4 regions of the Acuticoccus kandeliae genome follow, and region 2 is predicted to be linked to each of the others. Evidence: predicted binding sites of a transcription regulator. Region 2 holds the regulator's gene; each other region holds the start of a gene.
What was found. Region 2 encodes PhoB, which activates phosphate uptake and scavenging genes when phosphate is short. Its sites were predicted from a motif close to TGTCATNNANCTGTCAT; they were not measured.

Region 1 (3,349 bases), on a different contig from region 2:
CGCGGCCCCGGCCATCGCGGCCGAACTCGGCACCGGGGTGCATTCGCCCGCGCTCGACAATCTCACGCACTATCTGGCGCTCCGCCGGCACGATGTGCGCGACCTCCAGCACAGCCTGATGTGGCGCGGGCTCTCCTCCCTCGGACGGCTCGAAAGCCGGGTCCTGCCGACGCTCGACGCGGTCGCCGCCGCGCTGTCCCGCATGGTCGGCGACTTTCATCCGGCCCCCTCGGAGGCCGACTATTTCGCCGGCGACCGCCGCCTCGCGGAGGCGAGCGAGACGCTGTTCGGCCCCGCGACGGCCGCCCGCCGTGCGCGGATCATGGTGACGCTGCCGACCGAGGCGGCGACCGATCCGTCGCTCGTGGACGATCTCGTCCGGCGCGGGATGAACGTCGCGCGGATCAATTGCGCGCACGATGATCGCGCGGCGTGGAAGGCGATGGCCGAGCATATCGGCATGGCCGCGCGGCAGCACGGGCGGCCGGTGAAGATCCTGATGGACATTGCCGGGCCGAAAATCCGCACGACCGAGACCGCCCACGCCAAGAAACAGCGCAAGGCGATGCCCGGAGACGCGCTCCGCCTCTTCGCCGCCGGCGCGCCCGCCATCGGCGAGGACGCACCCTTCGCGGCGACGATCTCGTTCCCGGAGGTCGTCGAGCGGGTCCATGTCGGCGACCGGGTCGTCTATGACGACGGCAAGCTCCACGGCGTCGTGGAAGAGGTGTCGCCGGGCAGCGCGCTCGTGCGCGTGCGCAGGGCGCGCGCGGCGGGCACCCGCATCAAGCCGGAGAAGGGCCTCAACTTTCCGGACACCGCGGTCGGGCTCTCCCCGCTCACGACCAAGGACGAGGCGGATCTCGCGACCGTCATCGAGTGCGCCGACAGCATCGGCTACTCGTTCGTCAGCCACCCCGACGATCTCGACCTGCTGGAGGCGGCGATCGCCAGATCCGGCGCGACCGGCCGGCCCCTCGGCCTCGTCGCGAAGATCGAGCGGCCGGAGGCGGTGCGCAACCTGCCGAACCTCATCGCGCGCGCGGCCGGCCGCCGCCCCTTCGGCATCATGATCGCGCGCGGCGACCTCGCCGCGGAGATCGGCTTCGAGCGGCTCGCCGAGATGCAGGAGGAGATCATGTGGGTCTGCGAGGCGGCGAGCGTCCCGGTCATCTGGGCGACGCAGGTCCTGGAGACGCTCGTGAAGGAGGGGACGCCGACGCGGGGCGAGATGACCGACGCCGCGATGTCCGCCCGCGCCGAGTGCGTGATGCTGAACAAGGGGCCCTTCGTCGGCGACGCGGTGGAGATCCTCGACCGTCTCCTCACCCGGATGGAGTCGCACATCCTCAAGAAAACGCCGACGCTCCGCGCCTTGAAATCCTGGTGATTCACATTCTGCGCAAATTGCTAGGGGGCAAGGCATTGCATTGTTGTCGCAGTGTCACCTTCGGGACGTAGAGGCTCAGCCAACGACATCACCCCGGAGCCTTTCCATGAAACAGCTCGCCCTTGCGACGACGGCGCTCGCCCTCCTTCTCGGCGCCGCGCACGCGCAGGACCTCCCGCAGGCCTCCAGCACCTGGTACACGGACGCCCAGTCCGCGCTGCAGGCACAGCTCGCCCGCCAGCCGAACACGAACCGCGCCAAGAACGTCATCCTCTTCGTCGCGGACGGCAACGGCGTCGGCACGAACTACGCGATCCGCCTGTTCGCCGGCCAGCAGCAGGGCAAGCTCGGCGAAGAGCATGTCCTCCCCTACGAGGCGTTCCCGAACCTCGCCCTCGTGAAGACCTACAACGTCAACGCCCAGACCCCGGATTCGGCCCCGACCGCGGGTTCGATGAACACCGGCGTCAAGCAGGTCTTCAACACGATCAACCTCGCCCCCGAGGGTGCCGTTCACGACGAGTGCGCCACCGAGGCCGACAACGCGCTGACCACCTTCGCCGAGATCGCCAGCGAAGCCGGCAAGTCGGTGGGTGTCGTCACCTCCGCCCGCATCACGCACGCGACGCCGGCCGCCGTCTACGCCAAGACCGCCAACCGCGACTGGGAAGACGCCGTGCCGGAAGGCTGCGATTCCTCGCGTGACATCGCCACCCAGCTCTTCGACCAGATGCAGGCCGGCGTCGTCGACCTCGCCTTCGGCGGTGGCCGTCGCTATTTCGCCCCGACCGGCGTCAACACCGAGGAAGGCGGCAAGGGCCACCGCGCCGACGGCCGCAACCTGATCGCCGAGGCGCAGGAAGCCGGTGTCCAGTATGCCTGGAACACCGAGACTTTCTCCGCCCTCAACCTCGACGGCTCGACCCCGATCCTCGGCCTCTTCGAGGACAGCCACATGAAGTATGAGGCGGACCGGACCGACGCCGACGAGCCCTCGCTCGCCGACATGACCCGCGCCGCGATCGAGTACCTGAAGACCAACGAGAACGGCTTCTATCTCGAAATCGAGAGCGGCCGCGTCGACCACGCGAACCACGACGGCAACGCCTATCGCGCGATGGTGGACGGTGTCGCCTACGCCGAAGCCGTTGCGATCGCCGACGAGCTGACCGACGACGAGGACACCCTCATCATCGTCACCGCCGACCACGAGCATGCGATCGCCTTCAACGGCTATTGCGGCCGCGGCACGCCGATCCTCGGCCTCTGCTACGATGTCGCGAAGGGCCAGGTGAAGCACTCCGAAGAGCCGGTCCTCGCCGCGGACGGCAAGCCCTACACCGTCATCGGCTACCTGAACGGCGCCGGCTCGCTCATGAAGGAGCAGACGGACGGCACGTTCTCCGGTTCGCGTCCGGACCTCACCCAGGAAGAGGCTGTGGACCCGGAATATCTCCAGCAGGCGCTGATTCCGACCTCGTCCGAGACCCACTCGGGTGAAGACGTCGCGGTCTACGCCAAGGGCCCGTTCGCCCACCTCTTCGACGGCACCATCGAGCAGAACTTCATCTTCCACGTGATGAAGCACGCCGCGATGGACACCGCGCAGAACTAAGCCATCGGGCACCGAGGGGCCGCCGCGGTGGCCCCTCTTACCACCGCCATCGCCTCAGGAGGGTTCAATGGACCGCAGAGATTTCCTGTCCGCCATGGGCGCCGCGGCGCTGCTCGGCGCCGTCGCGCGCCCGGCCGGCGCCGAGGACGTCGTGCGCATGCGCGACCTCTACAACAAGGACCTCTCCTTCTCCGACTACGCCAAGGCGATGGACGGCAAGCGCGTCACGCTCCAGGGCTTCATGGCGCCACCCCTGAAGGCGGAATCGAATTTCTTCGTGCTGACCAAGCGCCCGATGGCGGTCTGCCCCTTCTGCGAGACCTCCGCCGAATGGCCGGACGACA
Region 2 (3,349 bases):
CCCTCGCCCTGGATCGGCTCGACCATGATGGCGGCCGTATCCGGCCCGATCGCCGCTTCGGCGGCCTTCAGGTCGTTGAACGGCACCTGATCGAACCCGGTGAGGGGCTCACCGAAGCCTTCCAGATATTTGGGCGAGCCGCCGGCCGCGATCGTGCCGAGCGTGCGGCCGTGGAAGGCGCCCTCGACGGTGATGATGCGGGTCCGGTTCGGCGCGCCCTTCACATAATGATAGCGGCGCGCGGCCTTGATCGCCGCCTCGTTCGCCTCGGCGCCCGAGTTGCAGAAGAAGACCCGGTCGGCGAAGGTCGCCGCGCACAGCCGCTCGGCGAGCCGCTCCTGCTCCGGAATCCGGTAGAGGTTGGACGTGTGCCAGACCTTGCCCGCGGCCTCCCGCAGCGTCTCGACGAGATGGGGATGGGCGTGCCCGAGCGCGGTCACCGCAATGCCGGCTCCCATGTCGAGATATCGTCGCCCGTCCGAACCCTCGAGCCACACGCCCTCCCCCTTCTCGAAGGAGATGTCGACGCGGTTGTAGTTCTTGAACAGGCTGTTGAGGGTCATTTCGGCGCCTTTCGCGCTTCTCCACATGAAACTTTTGATGTGGCGGGAACGAGCGGGCTTTCTTCCCGATGGTTGGGGAAAAAGCAAGGTTCGAGTCGTCCGTGAGTCCGAGGGCATAGACGGTGATTCGTCAAATCTCCTAGGATTCGCGTCAGCAAGGCACGATTTCGCGTGCCCCGCATACTCCTCACGGTTTGCCGCGCTTCCTGGCGCCGATCGTCGGCGTGCGGCTGTGGAGTCCCTGTGGATCGGCCGTGGACAAAGGGGGTTGCCCGATGAGCTGGACCGACGAGCGAATCGAAGTGCTGCGGAAACTCTGGGCGGAAGGCCATTCGGCCTCCCAGATCGCGACCACCCTTGGCGGCGTCAGCCGCAATGCGGTGATCGGCAAGATCCATCGACTGGGCCTGTCTGGGCGCGTCAAAACGCCGAAGGCCCGTCCGACGCGCCAGCGCACCGTCAGCGCGCCGGCGCCGTCCGTCCCGCCCCACGTCGCGCGGCCGAAGCCCGCCGGCGCGCAGCCGCGCGTCATGGCCGTCGGCTCGACCGTGGTGAAGGTGGTGGAGCGCGAGGCGCCGCCGATGATCGCCCCGCCCCAGCCCGAGCCGGTCGCGGAGGTCGTGCCGCTGCGCGGTGGGATCACGCTGCTCGATCTCGGACATTCCCATTGCCGCTGGCCGATCGGCGATCCGTCCGATCCGCGCTTCCATTTTTGCGGCGCGCGGACGACGCCGGGTGCCGTCTATTGCAATGCGCACGCTGATCTCGCGTTCCCGCAGCGCGTCGCCAAGAAGGGCAAGGACAGGCCGCACTGAGGCGGCCTCCCGTTCCCCCGGCTGCGACCGCCGGGCCCGCGCGCCTCAGCGCGCGAACTGGTCGTTGAAGGCGTAGCCGGCGCCGCGCACCGTGCGGATCGGGTCGCGGGCCTTGCCGCGGTTCATCGCCTTGCGCAGCCGGCCGATATGGACGTCGACGGTGCGCTCGTCGACATAGACGTCCCGTCCCCACACCCCGTCGAGAAGCTGCTCGCGCGAGAAGACGCGGCCGGGGGACTGCATCAGGAATTCCAGAAGGCGGAACTCGGTCGGGCCGAGATGGACCTCGCGCGTCGCGCGGCGGACGCGGTGCGTCGTTCGGTCGAGCTCGATATCGCCCGCGCGCAGCATCGAGGAGACCACCTCCGGCTTCGAGCGGCGCAGGATCGCCCGCACGCGCGCCATCAGCTCAGGCGTCGAGAACGGCTTCACGACATAATCGTCCGCGCCGGTCGCGAGGCCGCGGATGCGCTCCGTCTCCTCGCCGCGCGCGGTCAGCATGACGACCGGCAGGTGCTCGGACTGGGGCCGCGAGCGGATGCGGCGGCACAGCTCGATGCCGGAGAGGCCCGGCAGCATCCAGTCGAGAATCAGAAGGTCCGGGAGTTCTTCGAGGAGGCGCAGCTCGGCTTCGTCGCCGCGTCGGCAAGCCTCGACATCATATCCGTCGGCTTCGAGATTGTAGCGCAGGAGGAGAATGAGGGGTTCCTCATCCTCCACGATCATGACCCGTGGCACGATCAGGAACTCCTAGGGGGTTTGCTGGTGAAGTCGGCGGGCAGGTAGGCGGACGTGTCGGCCTTCACCCGTGCCTCGGCCGGCTGCTCGCCGGTGACGAGGTAGTGGATGTTCTCGGCGATGTTGGTCGCGTGGTCGCCGATGCGCTCGATGTTCTTCGCGCAGAACAGGAGGTGGGTGCAGAAGGTGATGTTCCGCGGGTCTTCCATCATGTAGGTCAGAAGCTCGCGGAAAATGGACGTGTAGATGGCGTCGACCTCGTCGTCGCGATTGCGCACTTCGAGGGCGGCGGAGAGGTCCTGGCTCGTGAACGCGTCGAGCACGGCCTTCAGCTGCTCGAGCGCGATGTCGGACATGTGCTCCACGCCGAGCGCCACGCGGGTCGGATGGATCCGCCCCTCGATCGCGAGGACGCGCTTGGCGTTGTTCTTCGCAAGGTCCCCGACCCGTTCGAGGTCGGAGGAGATGCGCAGCGCCGCCACGAGCTCGCGCAGCGGCTTGTCGACCGGACGGTGCGCCGCGATCAGATCGACCGCGTGCGCCTCGACCGTGCGCTGCATGGCGTCGAGACGCTGATCGGCGGCGATCACGGCGCGGGCGAGCTGGGTGTCGATCCGGGTCAGCGCGATCACGCTGTCCATCACGAGGCGCTCGGCGAGCCCGCCCATCTCTGCGATCTCACCGGCAAGACTCTGCAACTCACGCTGCCGGTCGCGAACACTATCCGTCACGGACGTCATCCTCCAGATTGTCCGTGCGCCTCGACGATACGATCAGCCGAAAACGCCGGTGATATAGTCCTTCGTCCGCTTCTCTTGCGGATCGTTGAAAATATTCTCAGTCGGGCCTTCCTCGACAAGATAGCCGAGGTGGAAATAGGCGGTGCGGTCGGACACGCGCTGCGCCTGGCTCATCGAGTGCGTCACGATGACGATCGTATAGTTTTCACGCAACTCGCGGATCAACTCTTCGACGCGGGCCGTGGCGATCGGGTCGAGCGCCGAGCACGGCTCGTCCATCAGGATGACTTCCGGGCTGACGGCGATCGCGCGGGCGATGCACAGGCGCTGCTGCTGGCCGCCGGAGAGGCCGGTGCCGGGCTCGTGCAGGCGGTCCTTCACCTCGTTCCAGAGGCCGGCCTTGGTGAGGCTGCTCTCGATGATCTCGTCGAGATCGGCCTTCGACTTCGACACGCCGTGGATGCGCGGGCCGTAGGCGATGTTCTCGTAGATC
Region 3 (3,349 bases), on a different contig from region 2:
GACGATGTTGTGGGTGATGATGTCGCCGACATGCTCCAGATGGGTGATGAACTCGAACAGCTCGAACCAGCGCTGCCGCTCCCCCTTGTCGAGCTCGGCGACCTTGATGGAGGCCATGTAGAGGGTGATCTGCTGGTGCAGCCGGTCGACATCGCCCTCCAGCGAGCGGATGCGCCCCTCCGCCTCCGGGTCACGGAAGAGGTCGGAGATCCCGCCCATCATGTCGTAGACGATGTGGGCGACGCGCGAGGTCTCGTTCGCGACGTTGAGGAAGGCGGTCTGCGGGGTCGCGACGTCGCTGGGGGCGAGGAACATCTGCTCGGCGAAGCGGTCGGCCTCGGGCGCGGGTGCGCTCGGGACAACGATCGCGGCGAGGCGGGTGAGGGCGCGCACGAAGGGGAGCGCCGCGAGCGCGACGGCAAGGTTCAGCGCGAAGTGCGCGATGACGACATGGGAGGCCGCAAGGTCCATCACCGGCAGCGCGGTGAGGCCGGGGATCGACAGCATCGCCGCGCCGAGCGTGACGCCGATGAGGCGCAGGATCGCCGCGCCCGTGACGAGCTGGCGCCCCTTGCCGCCGAGCGCCCAGCCGCTGACGAGGGCCGGCAGCGCCGCGCCGGCATTGGCGCCGATCACCATCCACAGCCCGGCATCGTGCGGCAGGCCGCCGGACGAGACGAGCTGCGCGATCATCAGGACGACCGCGATCGAGGAGTGCATGATCCAGGTGAGGATCGCTGTCGCGAGCACGAGGATGATCGCCTCGCCGCTGAGGATGCCGATGATCTCGGCCGCCTCAGGGCTCGCCGCGAGGCCGGAAGCAGCCGTGCCGAGGAAGCCGAGCGCGGTGAGGATGAAGCCGAGGCCGAGCATGATCCGCCCGGCATTCTTGCCCCGCCGCTCGCGCGAGGCGCCGAAGGTCACGAAACCCGCGAAGAGGAGGAGCGGGGCGAGGATCGCGATGTCGATGTTGAGGATGAGGACCGCGAGGCTCGATCCCACCTCCGCCCCGAGCACGGTCGCGAGCGCGGCCGGCATCGCGAGCACCCCGCCCGAGGCGAAGCTCGCCGCCATCAGCACCACCGCGGTCGACGACTGGAAGGCGAGGGCGGCCGCGCCGCCGAGCCCGAAGGCGGCGAGGCGGCGGCCGGTGAGCACCGCGACGTGGGTCTCGATCTGCGGCCCGAACATCCGTTCCACGCCGGTGCGGACGGTCCGTATGCCCCACAACAGGAGGGCGACTGCACCTGCGAGGTGGATCAATGTCTCCAAACTGTCATCCCCGATGGTCGGAAGCGGACGGGTGGATGGCGCGGCGCGCGGCCGTTTGGGAAGAGCGCACCGAAAGCGTCATCGACTCTCTATCATGCGCATTTCGTGCGTATCGTTCCAGGGATGTTTGGCAGGAATTTCCGGCACGTATGCGTCATGGCGCCGAGTCCCCGCTCATACTGTGCGCTTTTTCGCCGTGTAACATGACAGTGAGATGACAAAATCGCCCGTCCGGTCTGGCCATCGGCGCGCCCGGCTGGCAGGATCGGCGCAATAAGAACCGGCCGACCACCCAAGGTGGCGAGCCGGACCAGGGAGGACACATGAACCGCACACTCGCCGCGCTCGCGGGCGCGATCCTGTTCGCATCGCCAGCGCTCGCCGATTTCACGCTGAGTGACCGCTACACCGACGCCGACGGCGACCTCATCGCCGACATCCCGCAGAACGCGGCCGACCAGATCGATCCGGGCACGCTGATCTTCGCCTACACCCCGGTCGAGGACCCGGCCGTCTATCGCGAGGCCTGGGCCGACTTCCTCACCTATCTGGAGGAGCAGACGGGCAAGCGCGTGCAGTTCTTCCCCGTGCAGTCGAACGCGGCGCAGATCGAGGCGATGCGCGCGGGCCGTCTCCACATCGCCGGCTTCAACACCGGGTCGAACCCGCTCGCGGTCGCCTGCGCCGGCTTCCGCCCCTTCACCATCATGGCCGCGGAGGACGGGTCCTTCGGCTACGAGATGGAGATCATCACCTATCCGGGCTCGGGCATCGAGAGCGTCGAGGATCTGAAGGGCAAGGAGCTCGCCTTCACGTCCGAGACGTCGAACTCGGGCTTCAAGGCGCCCTCGGCGATCCTGAAGTCGGAGTATAATCTCATCGCGGGCGAGGACTTCACGCCGGTCTTTTCCGGCAAGCACGACAACTCGATCCTCGGCGTCGCCAACAAGGACTATCCGGCCGCAGCGATCGCGAACTCGGTCAAGCAGCGCATGATCGAGCGCAATGTCGTGACCGAGGACCAGCTGAAGGTGCTCTACACCTCGCAGACCTTCCCCACGACCGGCTACGGCGTCGTCTACAACCTGAAGCCCGAGCTGCAGGAGAAGATCAAGGACGCCTTCTTCAGCTTCGACTGGGACGGTTCCTCGCTCCAGGCCGAGTTCCAGCGCAATGGCGAGGCGCAGTTCATCCCGATCACCTTCAAGGACGATTGGGCGGTGATCCGTCAGATCGACGAGGCGAACGGCGTCACCTACGACTGCCAGTAAGCCGATGCCGTCGCGTCTGCCGGACGGCCGGCGCGGTTCCCATCCTCTCGACGCCCGGCCGCGCCGCCGGCCGGGCTCGACGCGCGCCGGAGACATTCGACGTTGCTCACCATCGAGGGTCTGACCAAGACCTACAAGACCGGGGACAAGGCGCTGAAGGGCGTCTCGGCCCAAGTGCCGCCGGGCCAGGTCGTCGGGCTGATCGGCCCGTCGGGCGCCGGCAAGTCGACGCTCATCCGCTGCATCAACCGCCTCGTCGAGCCGAGCGCGGGGAGCGTGCGCCTCGGTGACGTCGACATCACGCGCCTCTCGCGCGGCGAATTGCGGCGCGCGCGGCGGCGGATCGGCATGATCTTCCAGGAATATGCGCTCGTGGAGCGGCTGACGGTGATGGAGAATGTCCTCTCCGGCCGCCTCGGCTACGTGCCCTTCTGGCGCTCCTTCACGCGCAAATTCCCGCCCGAGAGCGTCGAGAAGGCGTTCGCGCTGCTCGACCGGGTGGGCCTCTCCGAGCATGCCGACAAGCGCGCCGACGCCCTCTCCGGCGGCCAGCGCCAGCGCGTCGGCATCGCGCGGGCGCTGGAGCAGGATCCGGAGCTCCTCCTCGTCGACGAGCCGACCGCCTCGCTCGATCCGAAGACGAGCCGGCAGATCATGCGCCTCATCCTGGAGGTGTGCCGGGAGCGGGGGCTGCCGGCGATCATCAACATCCACGATGTCGTCCTCGCCCAGGATTTCACCCAGCGCATCCTCGGCCTGCGCGCCGGCGAGCTCGTCTTCGACGGGCCGCCCGACGCGCTCGACGA
Region 4 (3,349 bases), 180 kb from region 2:
CCGACTCGCTCGATGGCGGGAACGGGAACGACATGCTGCGCGGCGAGGCCGGGGATGACTGGCTCGCCGGCGGGCACGGGGACGACACGCTGCGCGGCGGCGAGGGGGCCGATGTCCTCGATGGCGGGGTCGGCGACGACATCCTCATCGGCGGCGAGGACGCGGACCGCTTCGTCTTCGGTGCGGGCAGCGGCGATGACAGCGTGCTCGACTACGCGGCGGGCGTCGACGTGATCGACCTCACTGCGCTCGGGCTCGACGATTTCGCCGCGCTGGACCTCGCGGAGAATGGGCACGGCGACACCGTCCTCACCCTGGAGGACGGGACCGTCACGCTGCGCGGCGTCGCGCTTGCCGATCTCGGCGCGGCGGACTTCCTGCTCTAGACGGCTGCGGCGGCGAACTCCGGGGCGGCGGCCGCCGCCTCGGCCCATTGGCGGACCATCGCGGCGGAGAGCGCCTCGGACGCCGCGCGGTTCGGCCCGTCCGGCGCGACGCCGATGCTGTAGAGCGCGCCGGGGACGCGCAGGTGCGGCCACGGCTCCACCAGCGCCCCCTGGCAGAGCTGCGGGCCGAGCAGCGCGACGGGGGCGACGATCGCCCCGAGCCCGGCGAGCGCGGCCTCCATCGCCACATAGAAATGCGGATAGATCTTCGGCGGCCGGGCGGGACGGCCGCCGAACGCCTTGTTGCACCAGGCGGTGAGCTCGCCGGTGCGCGTCGCCGCGTCGACGAAGGGAAGCTGACGCGGGTCCCCGGCGCCGGCGAGCGCGGGCGGGACGAGGAGGCCCAGCGCCTCCCGGAAGAGCGGGCGCGGTGAGAGGCGCGCGGGCAGCGGCTCGGCCCGGCGCACGATGAGATCATAGTCGAGCGCGTCCCAATCCTCGGTCGTGTGCGTCGGGCGCACGCGGATGCCGACCTCGCGGCCGCGCAGCTCCAGCGTCGGCAGGCGCGGGATGAGCCAGCGCATCGCGAAGGTCGCGGGGGCGACCACGGTCAGCACCGGCTGGTTCTCCGTCGCCATCACCTCGTCGAGCGCCCGCTCGATCCCGTCGAGCGCCGCGCCGACGGCGGCCGCGAGCCGCTCGCCCGAGGCGTTCGCGATCATCCCGCGCCGCCGCTCGCGGAACATCGGGAGCCCGATCCAGTCCTCAAGATGCGCGAGCTGCTTGCTCACCGCGCCGTGTGTGACGGACAAATCCTCCGCTGCGGCGGATACGCTGCCTGTGCGGATGACGCTTTCAAGTGCAATCAAAGATTTGATCGGTGGAAGTCGTCGTTTTGTCATGTGAATTCATCTCACAACGCGCGAATTTAATTCAATTGCATCAGCCATCCGGATCGGATTACTCAGCACGCATCGCGAAAGCGTGACGTGTTCTCTATAAGAACCCTTATACATCAAACACATGGCGGTTTGATAACGGTGGGGGTTCGCCCGCTGGAGCCCTGATGGACCTCTCCCTCGACGGCGCGCGGACGCAGGCCATTCCCGCCTGCACCGTCAACGGCCGCACCTATTCCGCCCCGCGCCGCCCGACGGCCGTCATCTGCTATGACGGGTGCGACCCGGCCTATGTGGCCGCCGCCCGCGCCGCCGGTGTCGTCCCCCATCTCGTGCGGATGATGGACGAGGGGTTCGCCGCCACCGCCCTCGCGGCGATGCCGACCTTCACCAACCCGAACAATGTGTCGATCGTCTGCGGCGCACCGCCGAGCGTCCACGGCATCTCGGGCAACTATTATTTCGACGCCGCCACCGGGCGCGAGATCATGATGCTGGACGCTGAGGGGATGCGCACCGGCACGATCCTCGCCGGCCTTTCGGGGATCGGCGTGCGCGTCGCGGCGGTCACCGCGAAGGACAAGCTCCTCAAGGCGCTCGCCAAGGATCTCGACGGCATCGCCTTCTCCGCCGAGCGGGCCGACGCGGCGACGCAGGAGGGCAACGGCATCGAGGACGCGACGCGCCTCGTCGGCCGCCCGACCCCCGCCCCCTATCATCCGGATCTCTCCCTCTTCGTGCTCGATGCCGGGGTGAAGCTCGTGACCGAGGGCAAGGTGGATGTCGCCTACCTCTCCCTGTCCGACCTCATCCAGCACGCCCACGCCCCCGGCACCGCGGAGGCCAACGCTTTCATGAAGGCCGTCGACGACCGCGTCGGCGCGCTCCTCGCGGCGGGCGCGACGGTCGGCATCGTCGCCGATCACGGCATGAACGACATGGCCGACGATGCGGGCGCGGCCCGCGTCGCCTACCTCGCGGACACGATCGACGCGGCCTTCGGTGCGGGGCGGGTGCGGGTGATCTGCCCGATCACCGATCCGTTCGTGCGCCACCACGGCGCGCTCGGCGGCTTCGTGCGCGTCCACGTCACCGACCCGGCCCTCCCCGTCGCCGATGTGCTCGGGACGGTCGCCGGCACCGAGGGCGTCGGCGAGGCGATGACCGGCGCGGACGCCGCCGCCCGCTTCGACCTGCCGCCGGAGCGGGAGGGGGATGTCGTCGCGATCGCCGCGCCCGGCTTCGCGCTCGGCGCCCATCGGGCCGACCACGACCTCTCCGCCCTCGCCGGGACGCGGCTCCGCTCCCATGGCGGACTCGCAGAGCAGGCGGTGCCGTTCATCCTCTCCCACCCGCTGAACGAGGCCTACCGCGCCAAGGCGTCCGGCCCGCTGCGCAACTACGACATCTTCGATTTCGCGCTGAACGGGGTGATCTGACCATGACGCGCGCGATCGTCCTCATCCTCGACGGGCTGCGCCGGGACCTCGTCTCGGCGAAGACGACGCCGAACCTTGCCGCCTTCGCCGGCCGCGCCACGCGCTACACGGCGCACCGCTCGGTCTTCCCGTCGGCGACGCGCGTCGTCTCCGCCGCCTTCGCGACCGGCTGCCAGCCCGGCCGCAACGGCCTCTCGGGCAACACGGTGGCGCTGAAGAAGAACGGCCATCTGACACTCCAGGACGTCGGCAAGCCGGACTTCTTCGACGTGAAGCGCGCCCTCACCGGCGCGACGCTCCACCGCCCGACGATGGCCGAGCGGCTCGCCGATCGGGGCGGCGTCGTCGTCTTCAACAACGTTTCGCCGGGCGCGGCCTATGCGCATGACCCGGACGGGTTCGGCACGGTCTATCACCGGGCCGGCTCGCGCGGGCCGGGCCTTCTGCCGGTCGCCAAGCCGCTCGACATCGCAATCGGCATCGAGGGCGACCGCGCGATGGCGAAGCGCTTCATCGCCGAGGCGGTGAAGGGCGACCCGGCGCTCGCCGTGCTGTGGCTCTCCGAGCCCGACACGACGCAGCACGCCGTCCCCCTCGGCAGCCCCGACCATCTCGCCGTGCTCGC

Region 1: the regulator PhoB is predicted to act here: its motif matches at 1,432-1,448, upstream of DBV35_RS00150 (alkaline phosphatase).
Region 3: the regulator PhoB is predicted to act here: its motif matches at 1,476-1,492, upstream of phnD (phosphate/phosphite/phosphonate ABC transporter substrate-binding protein).
Region 4: the regulator PhoB is predicted to act here: its motif matches at 1,410-1,426, upstream of phnA (phosphonoacetate hydrolase).

Annotation. Positions count from the first base shown of each region.
Region 1 is NZ_QBBV01000001.1:32,100-35,448, forward strand. It holds gene DBV35_RS00145 (pyruvate kinase) at 1-1,390, shown strand, start outside; gene DBV35_RS00150 (alkaline phosphatase) at 1,497-3,005, shown strand; gene DBV35_RS00155 (hypothetical protein) at 3,073-3,349, shown strand, end outside.
Region 2 is NZ_QBBV01000003.1:30,941-34,289, forward strand. It holds gene DBV35_RS19475 (aspartate aminotransferase family protein) at 1-563, opposite strand, end outside; gene DBV35_RS19480 (GcrA family cell cycle regulator) at 758-1,378, shown strand; gene phoB (phosphate regulon transcriptional regulator PhoB) at 1,424-2,116, opposite strand; gene phoU (phosphate signaling complex protein PhoU) at 2,119-2,847, opposite strand; gene pstB (phosphate ABC transporter ATP-binding protein PstB) at 2,890-3,349, opposite strand, start outside.
Region 3 is NZ_QBBV01000002.1:677,137-680,485, reverse strand. It holds gene DBV35_RS15780 (Na/Pi cotransporter family protein) at 1-1,272, opposite strand, end outside; gene phnD (phosphate/phosphite/phosphonate ABC transporter substrate-binding protein) at 1,596-2,543, shown strand; gene phnC (phosphonate ABC transporter ATP-binding protein) at 2,646-3,349, shown strand, end outside.
Region 4 is NZ_QBBV01000003.1:214,960-218,308, forward strand. It holds gene DBV35_RS31155 (cadherin domain-containing protein) at 1-386, shown strand, start outside; gene DBV35_RS20220 (LysR substrate-binding domain-containing protein) at 383-1,288, opposite strand; gene phnA (phosphonoacetate hydrolase) at 1,453-2,724, shown strand; gene DBV35_RS20230 (alkaline phosphatase family protein) at 2,727-3,349, shown strand, end outside.